Regions from separate parts of the Leuconostoc mesenteroides subsp. mesenteroides ATCC 8293 genome, predicted to be linked through region 1. Evidence: riboswitches for the same ligand, from Rfam matches in the RefSeq annotation. Region 1 holds a riboswitch; each other region holds the start of a gene.

Region 1 (2,273 bases):
ACGGCTTTTTCTCTAATGTCTTTAATCTCAGTAAATACTGTGTCCATGGTTTTTGCCATTTCTTCATGAACTTGCATAATCGGTTTGTCAAAAGAACTTACAAAGTAAGGGTGCCATCCCAGACTGTGGAAATAATCGGTTAGTGTTTCATCAGATTCTCGAGAGAGAACTGTGGGATTCGCAATCTTGAAGCCATTTAAATTCAAAATTGGTAATACAGTACCATCATTTTTAGGATTCAAAAATTTATTAACATGCCATGAAGTGGCTAGGGGTGCTGTTTCTGCTTCACCATCGCCAACAACAACCGCAGCAATGAGGTCTGGATTATCCAATACAGCACCAGCACCGTGCAAGATAGAATAGCCTAAAGCACCACCTTCATGAATCGATCCAGGTACTTTAGGATCAGCATGTGAAGCAACGCCACCGGGGAAAGAGAAACGCTTAAACATTTTCTGCATACCCGCTTCATCCTGTGTGATTTCTGGAAATGCTTCGGTATAACTACCATCAAGATAAGCATTTGAAATCATTACTTGTCCGCCATGGCCAGGCCCCTCAATGTAAAACATATTCAAATTAAATTTATTAATAGCACGATTTAAATGGGCATAAATAAAGTTTTGACTAGGAATCGTGCCCCAGTGCCCGATTGGGTGAATTTTAACTTGTTCTGCCGTTAACTTTTCCTTAAGCAATGGGTTATCTAACAAATAGAGTTGTCCAACTGACAAATAATTGGTAGCTCGCCAGTAGGCATCTAAATTGTTCAGGTAATCTGTTGAATCGATATTCATTTGATACTTCCTCCAATTTGTGACAATGCATACACAAAGTGCATGCTACGATTGCGTAAAAAATATTGCAAGATATAAAATTAACTTTGCAAAGTATAGTGAAAAGTTCAGAAATAAATTGATAATTAATCTGAACCTGGCGAACACCAATTCATTATCAAGCCGTGTTTTTACATATTCATCGTAAAGGTTGTTTTTTGAAAAGTCAATACCAATATATTAATTGGTACGACCCAATTAATGTATTGGTATTGACTTTTATGGTTATAATCGCGTCATAACGGGAATTAGCGTCTTAACATTACTATTTGATAAAATAATTTGTTTGCATACTTCTGAACAAGTGTGTTACACTCGATTTTGTTATTAGTCGATTAATTAACATACTAGGGGTGCTTTTAAAAAAGCTGAGAGAGAAGAGATAATCTTTGAACCCTTTGAACCTGATCTGTAGCAAGCAGCGTAGGAAAGTATGAATATATGATTTTTTTGCAATCATATAAACAGCCATACTATATCTAAGAGCGTTTGCAATATAACTGTTATTATTGCAAACGTTCTTTTTCTATGTGTTGAAAATTTAGGAGGCAATTTTGTGAATCAACGTGTTTTTTTGGCCGCACCTTTCAAACAACTTTTGAATCAAAACAATCGAGTCAATACGGAAACTACACAGTCACTTCAGCAAGTAATGCAAGTGTTAGAAGATAAAGGAATGTTTGTGGATAATGCGCACAAACGAGAGAATTGGGGATTAGAAATGATGACCCCCACTCAATGTACAGATGCTGATTTTAATTCCATAAAAAATTGTGATGTTTTAATGGCTTTTCCGGGTAGCCCAGCATCACCAGGTACCCATATTGAAATTGGCTGGGCGTCAGCATTTCATAAAAAGATTATTTTGCTTTTAAAGAATGATGTTGACTATGCATATTTGATACGTGGTCTTGGTGTAATTGGGGACGTAGAGTATATCTATTACGAAAATATGAATAGTTGCCTTTCACAAATAAGTAATGTGATAGACAATTATCTACAACACAATAAAGTATTGTCAAAGTAGCGTTGAATGAGGGAGTTGAGTTAAATGACAACATATGAAACCTTTGATGATGCCTATATAGCCGAACTAAATGAAATATATCATCATGCAGAATTTTTCAATGAGCCCAGAGGATTTAGTAGTCGGGAAAAATTAGGTGTCCATTTTAAAATTGAAAATCCCGTACAGAGAATTGTATATAGCCAAACGAGAAAAACAAATATTATCTTTAATTTTGCGGAGGCATTGTGGTATCTAACAGGAAACAATAGCTTGTCTTACATCAGCTATTACAATAAACGAATGCCTGATTATTCAATGGACGGGCAAACACTAACCGGTACGGCATACGGCAAAAAGCTGTTTCATTTTGGGGAACAAAACCTAAATCAATGGCAGAACGTTAAACAAGAACTGCTAAATGATGC
Region 2 (2,273 bases), 290 kb from region 1:
ATGAGCCGCTACGACAAAGTATTATGGACGCAGCCAATAAAGCCAATATTCCAGTATTACTGTCATACCATGATTTTGAATCTACCCCTAAAAATTTGCCAGCTTTAATCAGTGATATGGCTGATACTTCAGCAGATATTATCAAATTGGCTGTCATGCCTGAATCCGAAAAAGACGTTGATTACCTATTGCAAACAACTAAGAACGTCAATATTTCGCAACCATTAATCACGATGAGCATGGGAGAGATAGGTAAAAGTAGCCGTATCGAGGGATATGAATATGGGTCAGAAATGACCTTTGCAGTACTTGATGGTACACAAGGAAGTGCTCCTGGGCAGCTGACAATTAATGAATTATTGCAAGCTTGGCAATAATGTGTTATATTAGTTAAGACCAACTGGGTAGTATCTATCTACCTACCCGCTATCTCTCAGGAGGTAGCGTTTTTTGTTTACTTTGATTTACTAGGCAATTATTTCTTGTGTTTACAAAAAATAAATGTTATAGTATTTATGAAATTATATATGTATGTCTGGGGTGCCCGCGAGGGCTGAGAAATACCCATTGAACCTGATCGGATTAAAATCTGCGTAGGAAGATGTGATTAATAGATTTTTTATTAAGCTGTTTTTTTGCGTACCCATTTGCGCAAAAAAACAGCTTTTTTATTTGAAAAATTTAAAAAGGTTCAGTGTATTGAAAAATTTCAAAAATATATTATCAGGAGGTTTACGAAAAGGAGCCCATGGATGTAAATATAACTAAGGTGCTAAAGCTATATTTAGTCACAAATCGATACGATTATTCTGATGAAGAGTTTTTAGGTCGAATTGAAAAAGCATGTCAGAACGGTGTCACACTCGCTCAGCTAAGAGAAAAGGAGGTTACCACGCATAAGTATTTTGAACTGGCAACGAAAGTGAAAGAAATTACTGACAGATTCAGAATTCCATTGATTATTGATGACAGAATAGATATCTGTCAAGCAGTTGATGCTGCTGGTGTCCATATTGGCGATAATGACTTACCGATATCAGTCGCAAGACGTTTAATTGGTCCAGAAAAAATTTTGGGTGTGTCTGCTAAAAGTGCCATGAGAGCCACACAGGCCGAACTAGAGGGGGCAGATTATTTAGGAGTTGGCGCTATTTATCCAACTAAGACCAAGGTAATCACAAAACCTACGTCAATCGAAACTTTAAAGGAGATTACACGAACTGTCTCCATACCAGTCATTGCAATTGGTGGTATCAAGGAACATACAATTCACAACTTTAAAAATACTGAAATCAATGGTGTGGCGATGGTTAGCGAAATTATGTGTGCCGAAAATATAGCGGACAAAGTATCCGACACGATTAAAGAACTTGACCAAGTACTTTAAAAACTAGAGAAAGGTGGTCCTAGGCAATGCTTAAGATAAATGGCTCTGTAGAGAATCAGTACGTTGGAAAGACAATTGCACAACTGCTCAATGACAAAAATGCTGCTTTAGAAAACATTGTAGTTGAACACAACGGTAAGATTTTACAACGTGAACGTTTTGTAGATACTTTTATTCATAATGATGATCAAATTGAAATTATTTCATTTGTAGGCGGAGGTTAAAGGAAGTCTTATGCACAAAATTAATATTGATGGTTACAGCGTTCAAGAAGTATATGAAGATATGAAACAACGCAATGTGCCAGGAACGTCAGAAAAACTTGCACAGGCCCATGTGACTATTGCAGGCGCTGGTGGACTTGGCTCTAATATTGCCATCGCATTAGCGCGTGCAGGAGTAGGGCATTTGACTTTGATTGATTTTGATGCTGTTGAGTTGAGTAACCTGAATCGACAGCAATTTAAATTGAGTCAAATTAATGTACCAAAGGTGATTGCGCTAAAACAAAATATATTAGAGTTCAATCCATTTATTACAATTTCAACAATTCAAGAAAGAGTCACGTCGCAAAATGTTGAAGCTCTATTTGGTGATAGTGATATCATATGTGAGGCATTTGATGACCCGCATAGTAAAGCAGTCCTATTAGGTAGTTCTCGTGAAATTTTTCCAAATAAACCGCTTGTTATGGGCAACGGGTTAGCTGGAATTCATAGTCCAAATAATATTAAAACGAGACAACAGAGCGAAAATGTATACATCTGTGGGGATAACATTAGTGCTGGAGTAGAAGGATTGATGGCACCAAGAGTGCTTGTGTGCGCTGGTCATCAAGCAAATGTCATTTTACAGCTAATACTCGGTAAAGTGGCTTTATAAATTT
Region 3 (2,273 bases), 700 kb from region 1:
ATGGTTAAAACATCAGAATCTGTAGCCATGTTTATTTTGCTGTATACCATGACAGGGATGTCACTAATTTCTGCTGCAACCTTGGGCAAATTTTTTAAAATATCCATTAGTTGATCGTAATCACCTTCGAGAGTTGATTCGAAAGCACCTACCTGATAGTTGACACCACTCTTGTCAATATAAGCAATCACATGATCAACTATGCGAATGACTTCTTCTGTGTCAGCTGTCATCGGCAATACTTGGACCGCAATACTTGATATCATGAGACCACCTCGTTTTTATTGACCTCTAGGATACCTGATTTAGCAACTAATTTTTGTGTGAAGTAAACGATAACTCCTGCAAAAATAGCTGCTGAAATGAGGCGAGTAATAAATAATCCAATCAACAAACCAAATGAGTAGTCAGCATAACCATTACGGAACAGGTCCCAAATAAACGTCACAATGGTAACTGTGATGACAGACATTGACAAACTCGTTTTGTCCCAACGACGGTAGCCAAATACAGCAAATCCAAGTTCGGTACCAAACCCTTGGATTAATGCAGAAACAACGTTCATGACACCCCATTGAGAGCCAAACACCATTTCAATTGTGCCGCCAAGTGTTTCACCTATAATTGATGCGCCAGGACGACGTAAGATGAACCCAGCCATCGGACCAGCCATTAGCCAAGGACCCAATGTTGCATCATTAGCATATGCGCTTAATCCAAATGGTGTTAAAAAGGCAGCGATGACATTATAACCAAATGCCCAAGCCCAAAATATAAATCCAAAAAAAACACCGATTAGTGCGATGAAGATAACATCGCGAAGTGACCATTTGTTTGCAGACATTTGCAAAACCTCCTAAAATTTCCGATATTAACCAATAGGTGCATGAGCTATACAACTGTTTACATGACTTATTGGTTAATAATTGATGTAACCGAAATCACCGCAAAATCGGGTGTAATTAGAAAAAGCCAGACTTCACAAGGAAGACTGGCTTGAAAAATTGTGGTCATGATCTCAATGCAGAAACGTTACTTAACAAACTTGTGTTATTTCATCATCATATATTATAGTGATAACGTTACAAAACATAGTACCGTCATATATTATAGTGATAACGTTACAAAACATAGTACCGTCAAGATATGTCAGTTCATTAATACATTTTCAAGTAAATCTCCCTACGCTAGTATTAACTAGATCAGGTGTGATGGGTTTTATCTCAGCGCGACGGCACCCCAGATTTTGGTGTTTTCAGTTATTTGTGAAAAGCTCACGCCTAGAGTGTAACACAAGACAAATTATCGTGCAAACTATTCGTATGCAATAGAATTTAATCCCAAAATTATGTTATATTTTCTAACATTCTAATGTTTTTAATTATGAAATTTGAGTATGATATAATTTGTGGTCTTTATTAATTAAAAGTACATGATATCAGCGAGATATTGACTTATTTGTTATACTAAAATGAGTAAAAAAAACAACTCTAAGGATAGAAAATGGACAGTATTCATCTTTCACCACGGCTTGCAGCTGTGGCTTCATTTGTACCCAAAGGCGCAAGGTTAGCCGATATTGGCTCTGATCACGCCTATTTACCTGCTAATCTATTAATCAATAACAAAATATCGTTTGCGATTGCTGGTGAGGTTGCTAAAGGACCTTACGAAAATGCGCAGCACGAAATTGTTCGAAGAGCGTTAACCACACAACTTGAGGCGAGATTGGCGAATGGATTAGCGGCAATTAAAGATGAGGATCATATTGACACGGTCACAATCGCTGGTATGGGTGGTGTCTTAATTACAGATATATTAGAAGCGGGATTTTCAAGAGCAAAACGTTTTGAAACGCTTATACTACAACCTAATACTGATGAGCACATTGTGCGAACGTGGCTAAACAATCATCAGTATAAAATTAACGACGAGGTTATTGAACAAGAGGATAACCACTTTTATGAAATTATGATTGCAACAAAGGGCACCCAAAGTTTATCAAGCCTCGATAAAAAATTTGGTCCTGTCTTGCGAAAGAGAAAAACGTCAGTTTTTGTTGCTAAATGGCAGAAAGAATTGGATCGTATCGACACAATTTTTGAAAATCTTGAATTTGCTGGAAAAGCTGATTCACCCATTTATCAAGATTGGAAAAAAAAATATCAGCAAATTCAGGAGGTTATCAAGTGATTGCACAAGAGTTAATTGACAAGATTGAACTTTTTGCGCCGAAACAATTAGCTGAGGAGGGTGACCCCACGGGACTGCAA

Evidence for each region. Region 1 has a riboswitch for thiamine pyrophosphate ahead of LEUM_RS07110 (nucleoside 2-deoxyribosyltransferase). Riboswitches for the same ligand answer to the same signal wherever they lie in the genome.
Region 2: it holds a riboswitch for thiamine pyrophosphate, as region 1 does, so the genes downstream of both, thiE (thiamine phosphate synthase) here and LEUM_RS07110 (nucleoside 2-deoxyribosyltransferase) in region 1, are expected to answer to the same signal.
Region 3: it holds a riboswitch for thiamine pyrophosphate, as region 1 does, so the genes downstream of both, LEUM_RS03745 (ECF transporter S component) here and LEUM_RS07110 (nucleoside 2-deoxyribosyltransferase) in region 1, are expected to answer to the same signal.

Annotation. Positions count from the first base shown of each region.
Region 1 is NC_008531.1:1,447,870-1,450,142, reverse strand. Features, by position in the region: gene LEUM_RS07115 (phosphoketolase family protein) at 1-800, opposite strand, end outside; TPP riboswitch at 1,179-1,286, shown strand; gene LEUM_RS07110 (nucleoside 2-deoxyribosyltransferase) at 1,396-1,866, shown strand; gene LEUM_RS07105 (thymidylate synthase) at 1,891-2,273, shown strand, end outside.
Region 2 is NC_008531.1:1,154,836-1,157,108, reverse strand. Features, by position in the region: gene LEUM_RS05660 (type I 3-dehydroquinate dehydratase) at 1-377, shown strand, start outside; TPP riboswitch at 527-617, shown strand; gene thiE (thiamine phosphate synthase) at 749-1,387, shown strand; gene thiS (sulfur carrier protein ThiS) at 1,414-1,611, shown strand; gene thiF (sulfur carrier protein ThiS adenylyltransferase ThiF) at 1,622-2,269, shown strand.
Region 3 is NC_008531.1:744,160-746,432, forward strand. Features, by position in the region: gene LEUM_RS03740 (thiamine-binding protein) at 1-266, opposite strand, end outside; gene LEUM_RS03745 (ECF transporter S component) at 263-844, opposite strand; TPP riboswitch at 1,163-1,252, opposite strand; gene LEUM_RS03750 (tRNA (adenine(22)-N(1))-methyltransferase) at 1,504-2,193, shown strand; gene LEUM_RS03755 (Nif3-like dinuclear metal center hexameric protein) at 2,190-2,273, shown strand, end outside.